4 regions of the Solibacillus sp. FSL R7-0668 genome follow, and region 4 is predicted to be linked to each of the others. Evidence: riboswitches for the same ligand, from Rfam matches in the RefSeq annotation. Region 4 holds a riboswitch; each other region holds the start of a gene.
What was found. A riboswitch is a leader RNA that binds a small molecule or an ion and turns the genes downstream of it on or off. The one in region 4 is predicted to bind thiamine pyrophosphate.
Positions count from the first base shown of each region.

Region 1 (5,040 bases), 3.4 Mb from region 4:
TATGTGCAACGGCATTTCGTAGTTCCTTTAAAAGAAAAATGATATCTTCAGGAATTCTGCCATTCTGATTATGTGAGGTTGTATGAACACCGAGTACTTCTGAGATTTCAATACGATATTTTATTCTGTAGTGTGTAATTTCAAGATTTCTAACAGTCGTTTATAACTTGCAAAAATAGCCTTTTTTGGCTCATCACCATAAGTCGGGGATGACAAAATCAATGCCCTGTTTCCAATCGTAATCGAAGGAACAGATGGGCATCATTTCGATAACCAAATCCACGTCTTTTGATGAGTTTAATTTTATTATTTGTGCCTTCCATAATGCCATTCGAGAAGGGTGAATAAATGGTATGAATCATCGCTTCTTCTCGTACAATCACGGTCTTAGCGATTTTTGCAACGACACCACAAGGATGAAATTGATAACGTTTTAAGAATGGTATTATATCGATATTCTCAAACATAAATTTCGGAGGTTATTATGAGCTCGTGTTCATTCATCGCAACAAATTTTGAAATGCCTAAAATAGAGTCCAAGGAAAAGCATATTACAGTGAAAGAAGCTATTGAATTAAAAATAAAACCTCATGAGTTGATGCCCTGGGAGAAGATGGACCCGAATGCTCAAGTACTAATTGCTGAAAATGAAGAGGATCTAAATGAGTTAACGATTACAAAGGACTGTTACTATAATGTAAGCGAATATACAAACTATCCATTCATCTATCAAGTAGATTTTAGCTATTCAGAATCAAGAGCAAAGCAATTATTAGATTACTTAACGAGCAATATAAAAGTAGATCAAATAATCGAGCTGTGGCGAGTATGGATTGGTGATGATGCGCAAAATATCCCATATAGTAGGCTCACTTATAACGAGTTAACGCTAGGTTATCTGTTACAACTGTACAATTGGAACGATGAAAACTATAAACAACAGTATTGCTTAGTAATAGAAAAATAAAAGATAAAGCACCGAAATGAACGTTTGGACACGTATCAAAAATCGCATAGCCTTTTACTATAATCATATCTACCCCAAATGCAAATTCTCCCCTGCACACAGCCAGGTCCTGTATAATAAATAGAAAAGTGAAGATAGGATTTGGGAAAATGTCAAAGCAACAAAAATTAGAAAGAAAGATATTATGGATATCCCTGAGTACAGGTTTGTTTTTTGTGATTTTTGAATTTATGATTGCGATTTATACGAAATCACAGTCTGTGCTGATGGATGCTGCCTATGATGCATCCGAATTATTAATGATTGGTTTGACTTTATTTTTAATCCCTTTGTTTCATCGACCTGTTTCTGAAAAGCATCCTTTTGGTTATGGGCAAATCGAATCGTTTTTAGTCATTATTAAGGGCTTTATGCTTCTCGCGGTAACATTGGGGCTGTCTGCGAATAGTGTAGAAATTGCATTATCTGGAGGAAATATTGTTGATGGTAAGCTGGTGTCAATTTTCCAATTTATAATTGCAATTGCCAGTTTAGCGGTACTTTATTTTATGATGCGCATTAATCGCTCATTGTCTTCACCAATTATTAATTTAGAGATTTATGGTTGGAAAATTGATGTCGTATACAGTATTGGGATGGGTGTTGCCTTCTTTGCCTCTACGTTCTTAGAAGGGACAAAGCTAGCCTTTATTTCACCTTATTTTGACCAAATTATTGCGGTATTCATTATTTTATTTATGCTGCCGGAAGCTTTAAAAATGCTAGTACGTGCAATTAAAGACGTATTTTTATTCTCGCCTGAAAAAGAAGTGATGGAGAAAGTAAAAGAGATTAGTGAAAATGTATTACAAGACACCGATTTACATGCCGTCTTTTATGATGTGACTCGTACGGGAAGAAGAATGTGGATATCGATTTACTTTGCGGTGAAAAAAGACTATTTACATGTTGAAACATTGGGAAATATAACGAATCAAATCAATGCTGAACTAGCAGAGCAGTTTGATAATTGTATATGTGAATTAGTTTTGGCGAAAAAAGAGTAATCGAAAAGTGACGAATCCACCATTGACATCCAAAGTAGCAGTTGATAGTATGGGATAAAATTGAATAGCATTATTGCGGGGGGACTCTTTGGAGTTGAGAAGGTTAAAACCTGACTCTTTGAACCTGTCAGTTAACACTGGTGTAGGGAAGCGATTCATTATATTTTTAAGCAATAGCTGAATTGTGCTTTCCTATTTATTTTTATTGAATAGGAGAGCACTTTTTTTTGTTCTAATGAACTCAAATATAAAACCCCAGTCTTAATATCTATTCATTTGAAGGAAGAATTCAAATAGAAGGGTGAAGGTAAAATGGTGAGTAAGCAAGCGATTCAAAGTGAAATGATACAGGCAGTTGAAACGGTAAAACGAACAAATCCAATGGCAGGTTCAATTACGAATACGGTGACCATTAATTTTGTGGCAAATGCGCAGCTTGCTGTTGGGGGATCTGCCGCGATGGTGTACTTACCAGATGAAGCCGAGTTTTTAGCGGGTGCAGGTGGAGCAACTTATATCAATGTCGGCACATTATTTCCGATTTATGAGGAAACGTTACCCTGTGCCGCAAAGGTATTGCACGAAACGGGTAAGCCATGGGTGTTAGACCCTGTTGCGGTGGGGATTGGCTCTCTTCGGACGCAGCTATTACAACAATTTAAGGACTATAAACCAACCATTATCCGAGGAAATGCTTCTGAAATCATTGCACTAGCAGGCTTATGGGAGCTAGACGGGGGAACAGCTGAATCCAATGTGCGAGGTGTAGATTCTACGGATTCGGTCAATGCCGCGAAAACAGCCGCGATTGCACTTGCGAAGTGGACAGGTGGCGCTGTTGCAGTGTCTGGTGAAACGGATTTGATAACAGATGGTAAGTTGATGGCAATTTCCTATGGAGGTTCGCATTTTATGGAGAAAATTACAGGTGCAGGCTGCTCGCTAGGTGGCGTTGTCGCGGTGTACGCAACAGCATCATCCCCATTTATTGCGGCACTTACGGCGACTGCGGTATACAATGTAGCCGCAAAACGCGCGGAGCTGAAGGTGGATGGCCCTGGTAGCTTCCAAGTACAGTTTTTAGATGAATTATATAAAGCAACACCTGAAGAAATCGCAAACAATCCATTTGAAATTGAGGAGATTTAATCGATGAATACATTAATAGCAGTTGCGATTGCGCCTTTTGGTGTAGGCAATGAGCTTGCACAGGAAGTAGCCGAGGTCGTAAAAATTATTCGAGAATCAGGATTACCAAATCGAACGACCGCGATGTTTACAGAAATAGAAGGTGAATGGGATGAAGTAATGGCCGTGGTTAAGCAAGCAACCTTTGTCCTCGCTGAAAAGGGCATTCGAACAGAGGTTGTTTTAAAGGCAGATATTCGCCCAGGCCATGTCAATACAATCAATTCAAAAATCGATAAAGTAAACGATATTTTAGGAGGATAATATGAATACTGTTCAAAAAGTAGATATCTCAGCCTATTTAGTAATAGGACCCGAAAATACAAAAGGTCGCTCGGTTGCGGCAATCATTCAAGATGCAATTGAGTCGGGCTTTACATGCATTCAAATTCGCTCAAAGGTTGCGGCTGCGCGAGAATTAATCGAGCTCACACGTCAAGCAGCAGATGTGATTGAAAAGGCTGGCAAATCTCAGCACGTTACATTAGTTGTTAATGACCGATTAGATGTCGTTTTAGCCGCAAGAAAGCAAGGGATTAAAGTGGACGGCATTCATGTCGGGCAATCAGATATTCCGGTAGCTGTTTGTCGCGAATATTTAGGGGAGGATGCCATTGTCGGCTTATCTGCTCGCACAGATGAATTGTTAGAATATATAAAAACAGAGGATGTTTCTCAAATTGATTATTTTGGTGTGGGACCACTTCATGAAACGCAAACAAAGCCAGATTGCGGAATGGGTAAAGATGGCAAGGTCATCACAAGAAATATTGAGGAAATTACAAAAGTCGCTGAAGCAAGTTCGATTCCAGTAGTTGTTGGCGGTGGCGTAAAGTTAGCAGATCTCCCAGCTCTTACACAAACAGGCGTTGATGGATTTTTCGTTGTTTCCGCAGTAACGGAGGCCGAAAATCCAAAGCTAGAGGCAGCGAATTTGGTGAATGCTTGGAATCGTAATATAGCTAGATAAAACAATCTGTTTAACTTAATAAAAATTTGGACGCAATTCATGCCTCGGCATCATTGCATCCAATTTGTTTTAAAGCATTTCTTTGCGTGAGAAATGCTTTTTGTTTTTATATCTATGGAACAAGACCTACTCCTTTATATCACCAAATAACTAACCTCTTTCAGAAAAATGATTAAAATGTCTAATTTTATAAAATTATAGTAATGCCTATAATTTAATTGAATGTCATATTATAGGAGAGAACGTTTGAAAAAAATAATTTTTCCACTTGTCTTTGGTGCTGCACTTTTAGTCACGGGTTGTAATGAAAAAAAGGTTGTAGAAAATAATTCATCAAATGTCACAGTGCAATCAGAAGAGTTAACAATTGTGAAGACATACGACACGGAACTTGGAAACTTGGAAGCCTATTATTTAAATGATGAAATAGAAGAGACACATGAAGAGAATGGTATTGGGTTAACGATTACTTCAGTTGAATATGGTAAGGTGCTTGTTAACGAGAGTAATCGTAGCACATATGAAGAATTAGCAGATGCAGATGGAAAAAATACGTACATTAAAGTTGGTGTTGAATTAAATGCCGAAAAAGATGCATATGAAAAAGACGAAATAACATTCTATATTGATCATGCTACAGTCGATGTACAAGGTAAAGAAGTGGCGGCAGATACCACATATAGTGATAAGGTATCTATAAGTGGCGGAAAAGTAAAGGATATGGATAAAGGCTACTTGTATTTTCTCGTGGATGCTTCTATGCCGTTCACTTCACTACTATTGAACGTTCCCGCACCATTTAAAGATGGTTTATCCATATCAGAAAACTATCGATATAAAATTGAATTGCAATAAGGCTCATGGGAAAC
Region 1 is NZ_JBBOUU010000001.1:3,426,938-3,431,977, reverse strand. It holds partial or broken gene MKX47_RS17190 (transposase) at 219-440, opposite strand; gene MKX47_RS17185 (magnesium transporter) at 485-967, shown strand; gene MKX47_RS17180 (cation transporter) at 1,117-2,013, shown strand; TPP riboswitch at 2,081-2,180, shown strand; gene thiM (hydroxyethylthiazole kinase) at 2,326-3,162, shown strand; gene MKX47_RS17170 (MTH1187 family thiamine-binding protein) at 3,166-3,465, shown strand; gene thiE (thiamine phosphate synthase) at 3,467-4,171, shown strand; gene MKX47_RS17160 (hypothetical protein) at 4,418-5,026, shown strand.
Region 1: it holds a riboswitch for thiamine pyrophosphate, as region 4 does, so the genes downstream of both, thiM (hydroxyethylthiazole kinase) here and tenA (thiaminase II) in region 4, are expected to answer to the same signal.

Region 2 (5,040 bases), 1.8 Mb from region 4:
TTGCTGGAGCTTCTTGTCCTTGTATTCGACTATTTACACAAGCCCAGTGCAATCGATAAATTTTGTCTGCTTCATCTAATATCTTTTCCTTGTTAAGCATTGTAGTTGTGCTATAAAATTGCTCGAATGATTCACAGCTTGAAACAACCTGGATTGCATATTGGCAGTTGCAAATATCATCTGGAAAATCGAGTGTATCAACAAGCCCTAACGCCCAAATAAGTACCCAGTAGGCTTCATATTGCCAAGAAATATTACTTGCTTCTTGCTCACTCGGTTCTTCTACTTGTAAAAAGTTTCGTTCATTGTCCGTAAGATAATCTTCCACTCCATATTTTTGCAACATCGTCATAAAGAAGTCTTTCGATTTATGTATATCTCCTCCTTGATTGACATCACAAGCATATTGAATAACAATTAACAACGCTACAGCTCTTTTAGCGATATGTTCCTGAGTCTTAAACTGATATTGTGCTAGTGGTAGGAGCTGTGGTAGTGATGGAATAAAAGGGATTTCATGTTCTCTTAAATAATTAATTGATTTGTTTTTTCTTTGCTCCCCTTCTTCTGAGGTAACTTCAGATCCCATTATCTTTCTCGTACAACTATGAGGTCTGAAATTAGCAGGTCCTGACTTCCCATCAGGATAAACAATAACAAGACCTTGTTGATCTAACAACATACCGTTTGGTAAAAAGCCAATCCCACCTATTTTTGAGAGTAGATTCGTAAATAACTGCAGTTGAGCTTCATTCATATCTTTCTCCACTTCAATTGCAATCATCGTATTTAACACAGATATTTGCGTTAAAACTCGTCCTTTAAGGTGCTCATCTTCAAATGGGATTTCATCATAAAAACCCATCATCCCGGGTATATTTTTCTCGAAATAATCTGGGTCTGTATCTTCTGAACTAACCCGTATCGTCATCTTATCTTTGTTAAAAAACCCTTTGGACTGAATTTTGTATTCCTTTTCAGTACTCTTAATTCGAAAGCCTTTTGCGAAAACAGCTAAAATCTCATTTCCAATATCGTCAATATTATTCTTAGAAGCGTATATTGTGAAATAATTCAAACTCAACTCTCCTTTTGGTATTGCATTTATATTGTAAAATCAAGCTTTAAAAAAATCCAAAATAAAGGGTATTATACCATGAATATACAATAGATGTGTAAAAAGTTGAAGAAGTTGTATTTAGACTTCGAAAACTAAAGAATCGCATATTAATACAATGCTACAATTAGCCTTCCCTGTACTCATTTACTTTATTGGAAAAATGAAAACCTTAAAAGTGGAGTTAGTTGCAGTCCATACACAGCACGTACAACAGGGCGAAAGGCATTCGTGTGATAGAAGCCGCAACTCATCTAATCAAGCATAGTTAGGCCAAAAAATCTTTTATGATCCCTTAGACAAAAGTATGAAATTTTAGAAATTTATTTACATTCTTAATATTGGTAAGTTATACTGATGGCACATAAAAAAACTACATACCGTTTTTCTGCACTAGGGGTGCCCACTTTGGCTGAGATGCGAGCAATGGCTCCGATCCCTTATAACTCGATCAGGATAATACCTGCGTGAGGAAGTGTGGTGACTTTCCGTTTGCTTAAAATTGGATAAGTGGCTGCATCTTCACGGATGTGGTCTTTTTTTATGACAATTTTTCGGGAGGTTTTTTACTATGCAATGCAGTTCAAGCTCTATTGTCGGATTTCGTTTTTCACTTTATCCAATGACCAATGATTTTATTTCGGTAATTACAAAAGCGCTTCAAGAAACGGATACTTCAAATGTATGGATGCACACGGATGACGTATCTACTGTGATTCGTGGGAAACAAGTGCATGTGTTTAATGTGGCAAAAGCACTCACATTACACGTAGCTAAAACGGGTGAACATATAGCATTATCTGGAACCTTTTCTGCTGGTTGTCCAGGTGATACTGCAGGGGATGTCTTTTTGGATAAAGGCGATGAAGTAGCCAATACCGATACGACGAAGCAATACATTTCATCTCAATTTGCGCTTTATCCGTTGAATAATCCTGATTATATGAATGTGATTTATAGAGAAATAGATCGAGCAAAAGCACATGGTGTTTACAATGAGTCGATGCATTATGCAAGCGGGATTCACGGAGACATACATGAGGTGTTTGATTTTTACGAGCAATCGTTTACACATGCTCGATCAGATGAACATCAACATCTTGTCATGACAGTTTCAATGAGCATTAATAGTCCTTCTCACGGAGGTCTTTAAGATGCTGAAATCATGGAAACTTAAAGAAATTGTACTGATGTCATTATTTTCGGTTGTGTTTGGTATTGTATATTTACTGTTTTTACATGCAGGGAATATTTGGGCAGGGTTTATCGGTCCGATTGCGTATGAATGGATTTTTGGTATTTGGTTTATCGTCTCAATTATATGCATGTATATTATTCGAAAACCTGGTGCAGCAGTCGTTTCTGAAACAATCGCTGCAACAATCGAGGTTTTATTGGGCAATGCAGTTGGTCCACGTTTAATTCTTTCAGGTGTTATTCAAGGCTTAGGGGCAGAAGCTGTTTTTGCCGCAACACGTTACAAACGCTTTGATTTATGGGTATTAATGTTGGCTGGAATTGGCTCAGCCGTTTTCAGCTTTGTATATGGATACTTTTTAGGTGGATTTGTCGTGTATAGCACAGGTTATGTAGCGCTAATGTTAGGGCTTCGCATAGCAAGTGGCGCTCTCATTGCGGGTGTCGGTGGAAAAGTGTTATCAGATGGCTTACTCGCTACCGGTTCACTCCGAGGTTATGCCATTTCAAGTTCGAAAAAGGGGGAATCACATGCATAATGTGATTTGCTTTCACAATGTAACATTCTTTTATCCAGACGAAGAACAGCCAATACTCGAGAATCTTTCGTTATCTATTCGACGTGGGGAGCGTGTTGTCATTACAGGTCCAAGCGGCTGTGGAAAATCAACATTCCTCTATTTATGCAATAGGCTCTATCCAGACAATTGTGATGGCATTTTAAATGGTTTCATAGAGCTGTTCGGCAAAGACAGCCTTTCTTATATCCCCGGGGAAATTAATCACCAGATTGCTACTGTTTTTCAAGATCCTGATGCACAATTTTGCATGCAAACGGTAGAGGAAGAGCTTGCATTTACTCTGGAAAACTTACATGTACCAAGAAAAGAAATGGATGCTCGCATACGTGAAATATTGGATTTGACAGACTTAAGCGAATTTCGTCATGCAATTATTCAAAAGCTGTCGGGTGGACAAAAGCAGCGAATTGCCACCGCATGTGCACTCATTATGGAGCCCGAGGTTTTATTGTTAGACGAACCTCTTGCCCACTTAGATCCTTACACTGCACAAAAATACGTAGAATGGTTGGATCAACTACAAGAAAAACGAAATATTACGATTGTAGCAATTGAACATCGGTTAGAGTTATGGGGGAACTTTTTTGAACGCAACATCCCGTTAAATAAAAGCGAGGAAGCTCCCCCATTGCAAAAACGGAATAGTTCCATGCAGGCAGATGTATCTTTCCAAGCAAGTAACATCCGTTCTAAGCCGTATCTTCAAGAACTTTCTTTTGTCTTAAATCGTGGGGAAATAACTGTTTTAGCTGGACCCAATGGTAGTGGGAAGTCTACATTATTAAAAGCTTTATGCCAATTAATCCCCTCAAGCGGATCGATTCAGCCAAAACGTTTAGGGTATGTCCCCCAGTCACCGGAGTTTTTATTTTTGACAAATAATGTGCAAGATGAAGTAGCATTTGGTGGCAAAAAGGATGTCACTAATATGTTAAATCGACTAAATTTAACCCCTCTTGCTAGGGCTCACCCATTTGCTGTTAGTCATGGGCAAAAGCGAAGAGTAGCAATTGCAGCAATGCTCTCCGATGGACGCGATGTAATTGTGATGGACGAGCCTACTTCTGGTCAAGATGCAGCTTCACTGTGTGAATTATTTCAATTAATCGATGAAAGGTCCCGCTCTGGTACAACGTTTTTAATCGTCACACATGATATGGATTTTGCTTATTGCATGGCAGATTCAATATTATTACTCAAAAATGGGCGTCTAACTGGGAAGTTTCCGGCTAGGGATGTTTGGGGAAATGAAAACCTACTTTTAGCTCATCACTTACTACCACCGAAGGGATTGAAGGCACGTGAAGCATGCATTAAATAGTATGAATCCTTCACTTAAGTTTTTACTTTTTACAGGTTGTATGTTCACAATGGCTTTCTTTTTTGATCCTTGGACTCCGCTCATATTCTGGTTAAGCATACTAGCATTGCAATTATTGCTTAGTCAGATTGATTGGAAAAAATGGTTATTGTTTATGATTCCATTTTTCATAACGGCTTTCGGATATTTTTGGACAACGCTAGTTTTCGCGGAAGATCAACCTGGACCTGTTGTTTGGTCTTTTTGGATGCTTAACGTTTCAGAATCACAGTTGTATCATGCTCTTTCATTAAGCTTTCGGGTATTAGCATTTTCAAGTCTTTCTCTTTTGTTCGCTTTTACGACAAATCCAACAACTTTTATTATGAGCTTAATGCAACAATTAAAATTGTCCCCTAAAATTGCCTATGGGGTTCTGGTTGGCTATCAGTTTTTACCTGTGTTAAAGGATGAATTTATTCAAATTCAGCAAGCACATCGATTAAGAGGAGCGACTCCAGAAAAAAATAGATTGAAACGACTTCTTGGTGTTCACAAAGTTTTAATCCCAATGTTAGCAGGTGCTGTTCGTAAAGCAGAGCGCGCTGCATTCGCAATGGAAGCAAGAGGTTTTACTGGAGAGCGAAGAAGTAGCTATTTTCAAGTGATAACAGTAAGTAAAATAGATGGCGTTTGTGTCGCATTATTCCTATTCGTGCTTCTTTTGAGTTGCACCAATCAAATATGGCTTAGTTGAAGTAGAAATAAATGAAGTAAAAAAAGTTTCTTCCATTAACTGTTTCATGAGATAAGGAGATGCTCTATCAGCGTCTCCTTTTTACTTT
Region 2 is NZ_JBBOUU010000001.1:1,833,109-1,838,148, reverse strand. It holds gene MKX47_RS08895 (DUF4272 domain-containing protein) at 1-1,078, opposite strand, end outside; TPP riboswitch at 1,503-1,608, shown strand; gene MKX47_RS08890 (YkoF family thiamine/hydroxymethylpyrimidine-binding protein) at 1,689-2,270, shown strand; gene MKX47_RS08885 (ECF transporter S component) at 2,272-2,853, shown strand; gene MKX47_RS08880 (ABC transporter ATP-binding protein) at 2,846-4,216, shown strand; gene MKX47_RS08875 (energy-coupling factor transporter transmembrane component T) at 4,197-4,952, shown strand.
Region 2: it holds a riboswitch for thiamine pyrophosphate, as region 4 does, so the genes downstream of both, MKX47_RS08890 (YkoF family thiamine/hydroxymethylpyrimidine-binding protein) here and tenA (thiaminase II) in region 4, are expected to answer to the same signal.

Region 3 (5,040 bases), 3.3 Mb from region 4:
CGTTACTTCCATTTTACTTGAAATTGCATCGAAATGGTAATTGATATTGTGATGAATTTAAGGTACTTTACAGCGCTCCACTTCAAATCATTTCTTGACTCGTTTCATTGAGAAATTTATTATCATATTTTCTCGTAAATTTACTACTTTGCTTCTATTTTCAACAAGTTATCTTTTAAAAATGAAAAATGAAAGATACGGCAAAAAAATACTATATAATCATTTCTTGTGTGAAAAACACATAATACCCGAAAGGCGGAGTGATAAATGAAAAAAACCCTTACAGCAGTTTTATTTTCTGCAGTTCTATTAGGAGCATGCTCTGAAGAAGAAGCAAAAAATAACGCGGAGGCAGAAGTAGATACAAAAGCGTCAGCCGAAACTACTGTGGCAGTTAAAACACAAACAATTGAAGGCGAAGATTATGATGAAGCAGGCGGTGCAGATGCATACGCAAACGCAGGCGACAACGCAGACTCTCGCTATTACAAAGCACCTGATTTTTATCATTTAAAATCAGATGACAATTTAACAATTATTGAAAACTTCCAAACGATGCAGCAAACAACTGAATGGTCATGTGGTCCAGCTACTGCATTAATGGTGGCAAATCATTTTGGTTTTGAAGAAATGACTGAAATGGACATCGCCACAGCAATGAAGGCAATGACAGATTTAGATGTTGAAGGAGCATTACCTGGCTCAGCAAACAACTTCCATGAATATGGTTCTGACGTTTCGCAATTACATGAATTCTTTTCAGGATTAGAAGGCTTTGAAGTTGTAGAATCTAGCTATCGTGCTGATTTTAAAGAAACGGATTTAATTCAAGCAGATTCTGGAGCTACCGAAGCAAATACCGGGAACTTACCAGAAACATTTTTATGGAATAGCTTATATGCTTCTGAAAATAGTGAAACAACGGAAGCTTGGGTAAGCGATGCAAAAGATAGCTATTTCGTAAAATGGTTAACGACTCATTTAGAAAATGAACGTCCTATTATGGTTGAATGGGGCGATTGGGGCGGACATTGGCAAGCTATTATCGGCTACGACAACAACGGTACACCTGGTATTGGTGATGATGTACTCGTTTTTGCAGATCCATATGACACTTCAGATCATTCACAAGATGGCTATTATTTCTATCCGTTAGAGCGTTGGTTTGGTATGTGGAATGACCGCAATATTGCACCTAAACCATATCAGTTACAGCCGTACATCGTTGTTGATTATAATAAATAAGATAAAAAAACGTGAAGGCTTATTTATCAAGCACTTCACGTTTTTTCTATACTAGTCTTCCAAAGAAGTTAAAATAATGGGCTCACCTTTTGTTACGATAATCGAATGTTCAATTTGAGCTACTAATGATTTATCTGGTGTGATAAAAGTCCAGCCATCCCCTGATTCTACGATATGTTCGGCTTTTGCAGAAATAAACGGTTCTACTGCCAATACCATACCTTCCTTCATTAGTTGACCATCAGTTGGATCATAATAATTTAACACATGGTTTGGTGCGTCGTGTAAAGATTTACCTAAGCCATGACCCGTTAAGTTCAAAATGACTGTTAAGCCATTTGCATAGGCTTCACGCTCAACCGCTTTACCGATTTGATTTAACTTTGAACCAGCTTTTACTTTTGTCATTGCACGGTCAAAAGCAGATTTAGCTACCGCACAAAGCTTTTCTTTCTCTTCAAAGCCTTCACCTACTACAAAGGAAATTCCTGTATCTGCGAAATAGCCATTTAATGAACCAGATACGTCGATATTGACCAGATCCCCTTCTTGGATTACCTTATTACTTGGAATACCATGTGCAACTTCGTGATTGACTGATATACACGTATATCCAGGAAAATCATATTCACCTTTTGGACCTGAAATAGCGCCTGCCTCTGCAAACATACGGCCAGCAATTTCATCTAATTCTTTCGTCGTAACTCCTGGCACTGTTGCAGCTTTCATCGCTTCACGAATTTCAGCACAAATACGTCCGATTTTTTTAAACGCTTGAATTTCCTCTTGAGTTGTAACAATCATGTGTAACTTCCTTCCTCTTAAATCTCTACCCTTAACTATAACACACATAAAATTCATTGTACGAATAAATGCTTGATTACAACGACTGTTTGCGTAGGATAACCTAAGAGCAAAAAAGACGCTTTAGCACCTTCCTGAAATTATATCTTCAGCAGCATCTGGTTTCCATCAAACAGTCATTTGGTTCAATCGTGGAAGCATTCTTTATACTATATGACTTTATGATGTAGTTGGTTTAATCGCTACAGTTACATTTTTCTACATCTATAGTAAAAATATAAGGCGCAAAGTATAAAAATAAAGTGTAAAGTAAAAGAAAGGTGTAGTTCACAATTTGAACTACACCTTTTTGTACTTATTTGAATGTTTGTAATAATCTTGGTGCTGTTGTGAATAATAATACAGCAACTAACGCCGTCAGAATTGTTGCTGGTAACATGTATGAGGCATTGTAAATAATCGAATAAATCCACACATTATCATCGCCAGCATATTCTTTAAAGAAGATTACTCCTGCAAGTAAATGCGAAATAAAGCGTAATGTCCCACCTAATAACGCGCCGAGCACAATATAAATGCCCATTTTCGTTTTATTTAAATCTTTTGCGGCCTGTAGTAATGGTTTACGAATTACTGCGACCAATCCGACTACTGTAAAGGCTAGACCATAATCTAAAATCGCCTGTAACCAGTGCACAATATATGCGCCAAACATCATTTGTAATACGCCAATAATAAGGCCTGTCGCCAGTCCAGCAGGTAATCCCCAACGAATCGCCATTAACATGATTGGTACCATCACAAAGCTAATCGAACCACCTTGTGCCCATAATGTAAATGAAAATTGATCCAATACAATCCCGATGGCGCCGAATATTGCGATTTCCACCATCATTAATAATTTTTTCTTGTCCATAACAAAGCTCCTTTCTTTTTTCCGATGCAACAGAAGTTAAAGAAGGAATAGAATAGAACAGCAAAAAAGCAATCATTAGGATATATTCCTAACCATTGCTTGAACAGTCGGCTTCTATCCACATCCCTACGTAAGTACTAACTTACAGGTTCAAAGAGTCAGCGCAATATCCGTGCGCAATCTCAGCCGACTTCATCGGCTCCCCTTGTGGTACATCTCGATACTATTGTTTGAACACACTCATTGTAGCGAAAATTATTACAATTTTCAACCGCTTTCTTTGAAACTATTACGCTCGTAATCCGTATGTTGTATAAAAGGGAGTGAATTTTCATGGATCAATCAAAAGGATTAAGTGCACTTGGCTATTTAAGCTTTTATTTCGCACCATTCGTATTACCACTTATCATTTTCTTTGTAGCCAAAGAGGATGCTGTCAAACATCATAATAAACGCGCCTTCATCTCACAGTTAATTCCCATTGTTTTAGGCATTATTTACTTTATTTTCTTTATAATCTTTGCCTTTACAGACGGTATTGCTTACGAAACCAATTACTTTTTTGAAGGTTGGATTTTTATTGGTTTTATCATACTAGCTGTTCTTTCATTTGGAATTGCGATTTGGAATCTTGTACAAGCGATTAAAGTATTGCGCTAAGGTTTAAGTTAGCCTACCTATTGGGTATATTTTTACTATAATTTCCGCAAAAGTAAGGAGTGTCATTGATGAAATTAAATAAAGTTATTAAAACAGCTATTAAATACGGTCCCATCGTTTATCCTATTATAAAAAAGGTTCTCGATAATCGCTCAGCATCTAAAAAAACAACCACAACACGAGCTCCTAGGCAATAAAAAACGAAACGTGCCTTCTCCCTGTTGGCGCGTTTCGTTTTATTTATTTCACAATAATTTCAGTTGTACTATGACCTTCTTTTAGCTTTTTCACATGTAAAATCGCAGGCATTGCTGCTTTTAACTCCGCAACATGCGAAATAATGCCGATTAGTCGTCCCGTTTGCTGTAGGTCGATTAATATATCAATTGCGCGGCGTAATGCCTCCTCATCCAGCGTACCAAAGCCTTCATCGATAAACATTGTATCAATATGCACACTCCCCTGTACGCTTTGAATAACATCCGCCATTCCAAGTGCTAAGGATAGGGAAGCATTGAATTTTTCACCGCCTGACAATGTCTTCACATCACGTGTTTGTCCTGTATTACTATCATACACATCTATGCTTAAGCCACTCTGCGCATTGCCCTCTTTACGACCAGTAGATTTCAAGAAATATTGACCATTTGATAAAATACGTAAGCGTTCATTTGCTGCATGCGTTACTTTTTCTAAATAACCAATCTGAGCAAAGCGCTCAAAGCTAATCTTTGCTTCATTTTGACCACGCACTAGATCATAAACATGCTCCATTTGCTGTAATTTTACTTGATAGCTTTCAAGATGGTGTGCGGATTGTTCAAGCTTTTGTAATGTTGTTTGGCATTGTGTTGCATAGGATTCTGCTTGTTTCATCGTTGCATAGCGCTCATCTTGTTCGTTATTCAATGTTGTAATTTGCTGCTGTAGCTCTGTTAAATCAGCGAGCTGCTTCCCTTCAAGCTGCTCCTGATCCTCAGCAATTTGTACCGTTAATGTATGCAGCTGTTGCCTGTACGCTTCAAGCAATTGGCGAATTTGAAGCTGAACTTGTTCCGTTAACAAGGCCTGCTGATAGCTTTCTAATGAAAAGCCTTCCTTTTGTAGTGCTGTTGTAAAGACCTGTTGCGCGTATTCATGTTCCTGCTGCTTCACCGATAAATGATTCACCGCATGCAGCTGATTGACTTCACTGGAGTTTTGCTGTAATTGTGCCTGTTGCAATGTATCGAACGCTCGCTTTAATTCATTCTTTAATATTTGATGCTGCTGGCGCTCATTGGATAAGGCTGCTTGAACGTCAGTGACCATGGTAAATTGCGGTAGCAAGGATAGCTCACTTTGCTCCAGCTTCCCCTTTTCCTGCGCGAGCTGTGTCTGGACTTCTTGAACATATGTCTGGCCTTTTTCAAGAC
Region 3 is NZ_JBBOUU010000001.1:3,374,725-3,379,764, forward strand. It holds gene MKX47_RS16910 (papain-like cysteine protease family protein) at 268-1,245, shown strand; gene map (type I methionyl aminopeptidase) at 1,297-2,049, opposite strand; gene thiT (energy-coupled thiamine transporter ThiT) at 2,405-2,965, opposite strand; TPP riboswitch at 3,072-3,181, opposite strand; gene MKX47_RS16925 (DUF4870 domain-containing protein) at 3,299-3,625, shown strand; gene MKX47_RS16930 (hypothetical protein) at 3,694-3,822, shown strand; gene MKX47_RS16935 (SMC family ATPase) at 3,866-5,040, opposite strand, start outside.
Region 3: it holds a riboswitch for thiamine pyrophosphate, as region 4 does, so the genes downstream of both, thiT (energy-coupled thiamine transporter ThiT) here and tenA (thiaminase II) in region 4, are expected to answer to the same signal.

Region 4 (5,040 bases):
CCGAGAAATATTTCTGGGACACCTCCTTGTTAATGGAAGATGTATTTATGGAGGATATAATAGTGGAAAAATGGTTAAAAGAGGATGAGCGCTTAGACTATTTACTTGCAGAAAACTTGCGGATTATTCAAAGTCCATCTGTTTTTTCTTTTTCATTAGATGCGGTATTATTGGCGCGTTTCGTGCAAATTCCAAAAAATAAAGGGCATATTGTTGATCTCTGTTCCGGCAATGGGGTAATTCCATTATTTTTAAGTGCCAGAACGAAGGCAAAAATTACCGGGGTTGAATTGCAGCCGCGGCTACATGATATGGCGACGCGCAGTATTGCCTACAATCAACTAGAACACCAAATTGAGATGCAGCTCGGTGATGTGAACGACGCTCCGAAAACATTAGGCATTGAAAAATATGACGTGGTGACTTGTAACCCACCGTACTTTTTAGCACATGAACTAAGTGAAAAAAATACGAGTGAGCATTATGCGATTGCGCGACACGAAATTCATTTAACATTAGAGCAGGCAGTAGAAGCCTCCAGTCGCTTATTAAAGCAAGGCGGGAAGGTGGCATTTGTACATCGACCAGGACGTTTAATAGATATCATAATGGCCATGCGTGCCAATCGATTAGAACCAAAACGTATTCAATTTGTCTATCCGAAGCGTGGTAAGGAAGCGAATACACTGTTGATTGAGGCAATGAAAGATGGTAAGCCCGATTTGAAAGTGTTACCTCCGCTTTATGTATATGAAGACAATAATGAATACACGCCAGAAGTGAGGGCGTTATTATATGGCGACGAAAACTGAGCATTATTTTTATGTGCTGGAATGTAGGGATGCCTCGCTGTATGCGGGGTATACGAATAATTTAGAAAAGCGAATAACCGCGCATAATGCAGGCAAGGGTGCGAAATATACACGTGCACGTGGCCCGGTAAAATGTGTGTACTATGAAACATTTGATACGAAACAGCAAGCAATGTCAGCAGAATATGCCTTTAAACAATTAACACGGGCAAAAAAGCTCGAATATATGAGGAGGGTGCATGATGAAATCGCAGAAAAGTAGCCAGCATGAACAGGGTAGTTGCTTATATTTAGTGGCAACGCCGATTGGCAATTTAGAAGATATGACAATGCGTGCACTACGTATTTTAAAAGAAGTGGATATCATTGCAGCAGAGGATACACGTAATACGAGAAAACTTTGTAACTATTTTGATATTCAAACGCCGCTAATAAGTTATCATGAGCATAACTTAGAAGTAGGTGGCGAAAAATTATTAGCACTTTTGCGTGAAGGGAAATCGGTCGCGCTTGTTAGTGATGCAGGATTGCCTTGTATATCAGATCCAGGAGCAGATATTGCAGCAAAGGCAATTGCAGAAGATTTTGCTGTTGTCCCCATCCCAGGAGCGAATGCTGCATTAACCGCACTGATTGCATCAGGGATTACACCGCAGCCCTTTTATTTCTTTGGTTTTTTAAATCGTAATAAAAAGGACCGTCGTGAACAGCTTGAAAAATTAAGCAAGCGAGAAGAAACACTTTTATTTTATGAAGCACCGCATCGTTTAAAAGAGACATTAAAGGATTTGCATCTTGTTCTTGGCAATCGTCAAATAACATTAGCGCGGGAATTAACGAAGAAATTTGAAGAATTTTTACGTGGTTCGATCGAAGAAGCCATTGAATGGGCAAGCACCAATGAAATTCGCGGTGAGTTTTGTGTCGTTGTTGAAGGGAATACCTCGGGTGAAATTGAAGAAGAAGACAATTATTGGACAGACCTGACATTAGAGCAACATGTAAACTATATAATAGAAGAAACTCAAGTATCTTCTAAAGAGGCAATTAAAGAAGTCGCGAAATTGCGCGGGCTTTCGAAAAGAGATGTCTATAACGACTACCATCGCGAGTAATAACATCATGGAAAAAAGTACTATTTTTTCAAAACAACTTGCATAAAATAAACACCATGATATGATAGAGATAAATTAAATAGCACTGATAACACTAGGGGCGCCATTTGGCTGAGAAGCACCCTTTGAACCGGATCTAGTTAGGACTAGCGTAGGGAAGTGAGGCATGTTGATAGGATACGTATACATTCCCCACTCACGAAAATGAGTGGGTTTTTTATTTGTCTAAGAAATTGAATAGATTGTTAAACTACTGGGGGCGCCATTGGCTGAGAAGCACCCTTTGAACCGGATCTAGTTAGGACTAGCGTAGGGAAGTAGTTTCGCGTGTATGGATAGATCACATATGCAACGAAACCATTTCCGATTTGAGGAAGTGGTTTTTATTTTGATAATTATTGGTTAAGAATAAGGAGGAACACATCATGCAAGTAAAAACAGAAAAATTTACAGATCGACTTTTTAGAAATGTACAGCCTATTTGGGAGGCGAATCATCAACACCCATTTGTACAGGAGCTTGGAAAGGGGACACTTGATAAGGAGCAATTTATCCAATACATGAAGCAAGATTATGTGTATTTAATGGAGTATGCCAAGCTATTCGCTATTGCCTCTGTGAAATCGACAGATCTTGACATGATGGCGAAATTTGCAGCCATCTTAAATGACACCCTCCATTTTGAAATGGATTTGCATCGCCAATTTGCAGCTGAATTTGGGATTACGGCGCAAGATTTAGAGGCGACTGAGCCAACACCTGCCAACCTAGCCTATACAAATTATATGTTAAATGCTGCACAGAGCGGTAGTTTAGCAGAAGTAGTAGCATGTCTTTTACCTTGTGCATGGGATTATTGGGAAATTGGCAAGCTGTTAAGAGCGCAGTACGGTCATGATTTAGCGAATAACCCTTATGCGAAATGGATTAAAACCTATGATTCAGAGGAATTTGGCAATGGTGCAAAATGGTTAATTGATGTCATGGACGAACTAGCGGATGGCAAGCCTGAACGAGAGCTTGCCCAATTAGAAAAGCATTTCCAAATGACATCGAAGTACGAGTATTTATTTTGGGATATGAACTATCACAAACAGGATTGGCCGATTTAGTTTGGTTGAGTAGGTGATAAAAATGGTAATTAGCATACAGCACGTAACCTATGCTTTTGAGCAGGACGCCCCGCCTGTCTTCACGAATCTGAATTTGGATATCAAGCAGGGAGAATTCGTATCAATCATTGGTAGAAGTGGGACAGGGAAAAGCACTATTTTTAAATTGATGACGGGACTACTGACACCAGATGAGGGGCAAATTCTGATGGATAATCGCCAAATAGCCCCGGGTGATGTTGGGTTTATGCCACAAAAGGATTTGCTCTTACCATGGCGCACCATTTTGGAAAATGTCATGATTGCAGCAGAAATTCAAAACAATGCTATGCTCACAAAAGAACAAGCGATTGTCTGGCTGGAGCGGGTGGGCTTAAAGGATTATGTACATGCCTATCCAAAGGAATTATCAGGTGGCATGAGACAGCGTGCAGCATTTTTAAGAGCGCTTTTAACAGGCAAAGAGGTGCTATTACTGGATGAACCCTTTGGCGCGTTGGATACCTTTACGAAAAAGGAAATGCAAACTTGGCTCTTGTCGATGTGGCAGCAACTAAAGAAAACGGTGCTCTTTATTACCCATGATTTAGAGGAAGCGATTTTATTAAGCGATCGCATTATCATATTGCATCAAGATAAAAGCATAGAGGAAATCACTGTTAATTTGCCAAGACCTCGCATGAATGAAATGAGTTATTCGGAAACGGGGATTGCTCTAAGAAGAATGCTAGAAAGGAAGATTTCTAGTGAAATGGATTAGCAGATGGTTTCAACAGTACGCTTTATTCCTCCTGTTTTTGATGAGTATGCTTGTTATCTTTGAAGTTCTCGTGAGGCAAGGGATGGTTCCGAGCTTTATTATCCCAGCTCCAACAGGGGTTTTGCAGACAATCATCGACAATTGGCACGTCTTATTTTTCGTGCACTTAAAGGCCACGACCATCGAATTTTTCATCGGTTTTGTCATAACGGTTCTACTAGGTGTGTCTCTTGCGATGGCGATGTTTTGTTTTAAGTCGGTCGAAAAAGTGATGTATCCGGCTGTCATCATTTCGCAAATGATTCCAATCATTGCCCTTTCACCGATCTTTGTTCTTTGGTTTGGCTATTCAATTTGGAGTAAGGTAGCTGTAACGGTGCTTATTTCATTTTTCCCGATTGTCGTGAGTACCTATGATGGGTTAAGAGCGTGCGATAAAGATTATATTGAGTTATTTCGCTCGATGGGTGCGACCCGTAAGCAAATTTTTCTAAAGCTACATATTCCGATGGCATTGCCGTCCTTTTTCTCAGGCTTTAAAATGGCGATTGTCTTTGCATTAGTCGGGGCAACGATTGGCGAGTGGCTAGGTGCAAGTGAGGGACTTGGCTATTATAGCCGAAGAATGTCAGGAAATTTGAATGCAGAAGGTGTTTTTGCAGCGATTACATTATTAACGATTTTAGGAATTCTACTATTTGCTTTGGCCACATGGATCGAGCGAATGGTTCTTAGAAAATGGAAATATGATAATTAAAGGAGAAACAGAAAATGAAAAGTTGGAAATGGCTTGTTAGTGTGCTGTTGCTTGCTATGATGTTAGTGGGCTGTAGCAATGATAAAGCAGGATCTGAAAATGAACAATCCGAATTAGAGAAACTATCAATCATGCTAGATTGGTATCCAAACGCGGTACACTCGGCACTTTATGTAGCAAAGGAAAAGGGTTATTTTGAGGAGCAAGGCTTGGATGTGGAAATTCAAATGCCCGCAGATACAAATGATCCATTAAAGCTCGCTGCAACAGGGAAGGTTGATTTGGCTATTAGCTATCAAAGCCAAGTTGTTCAATCAAGAGCAGAGGAAATACCGGTTGTATCAGTTGCAGCGTATGTTCGCCATTCGCTTGACTCCATTATGATGAAAAAAGCAGCGGGTATTGATTCACCGAAGGATTTAGAAGGAAAAAGTGTGGGCTATCCATCTACCGTCATAACAGAAGCCGTAATAAAAACGATGGT
Region 4 is NZ_JBBOUU010000001.1:68,631-73,670, forward strand. It holds gene MKX47_RS00305 (tRNA1(Val) (adenine(37)-N6)-methyltransferase) at 63-812, shown strand; gene MKX47_RS00310 (GIY-YIG nuclease family protein) at 796-1,074, shown strand; gene rsmI (16S rRNA (cytidine(1402)-2'-O)-methyltransferase) at 1,055-1,927, shown strand; TPP riboswitch at 2,014-2,102, shown strand; TPP riboswitch at 2,173-2,260, shown strand; gene tenA (thiaminase II) at 2,353-3,039, shown strand; gene MKX47_RS00325 (ABC transporter ATP-binding protein) at 3,062-3,799, shown strand; gene MKX47_RS00330 (ABC transporter permease) at 3,882-4,556, shown strand; gene MKX47_RS00335 (ABC transporter substrate-binding protein) at 4,571-5,040, shown strand, end outside.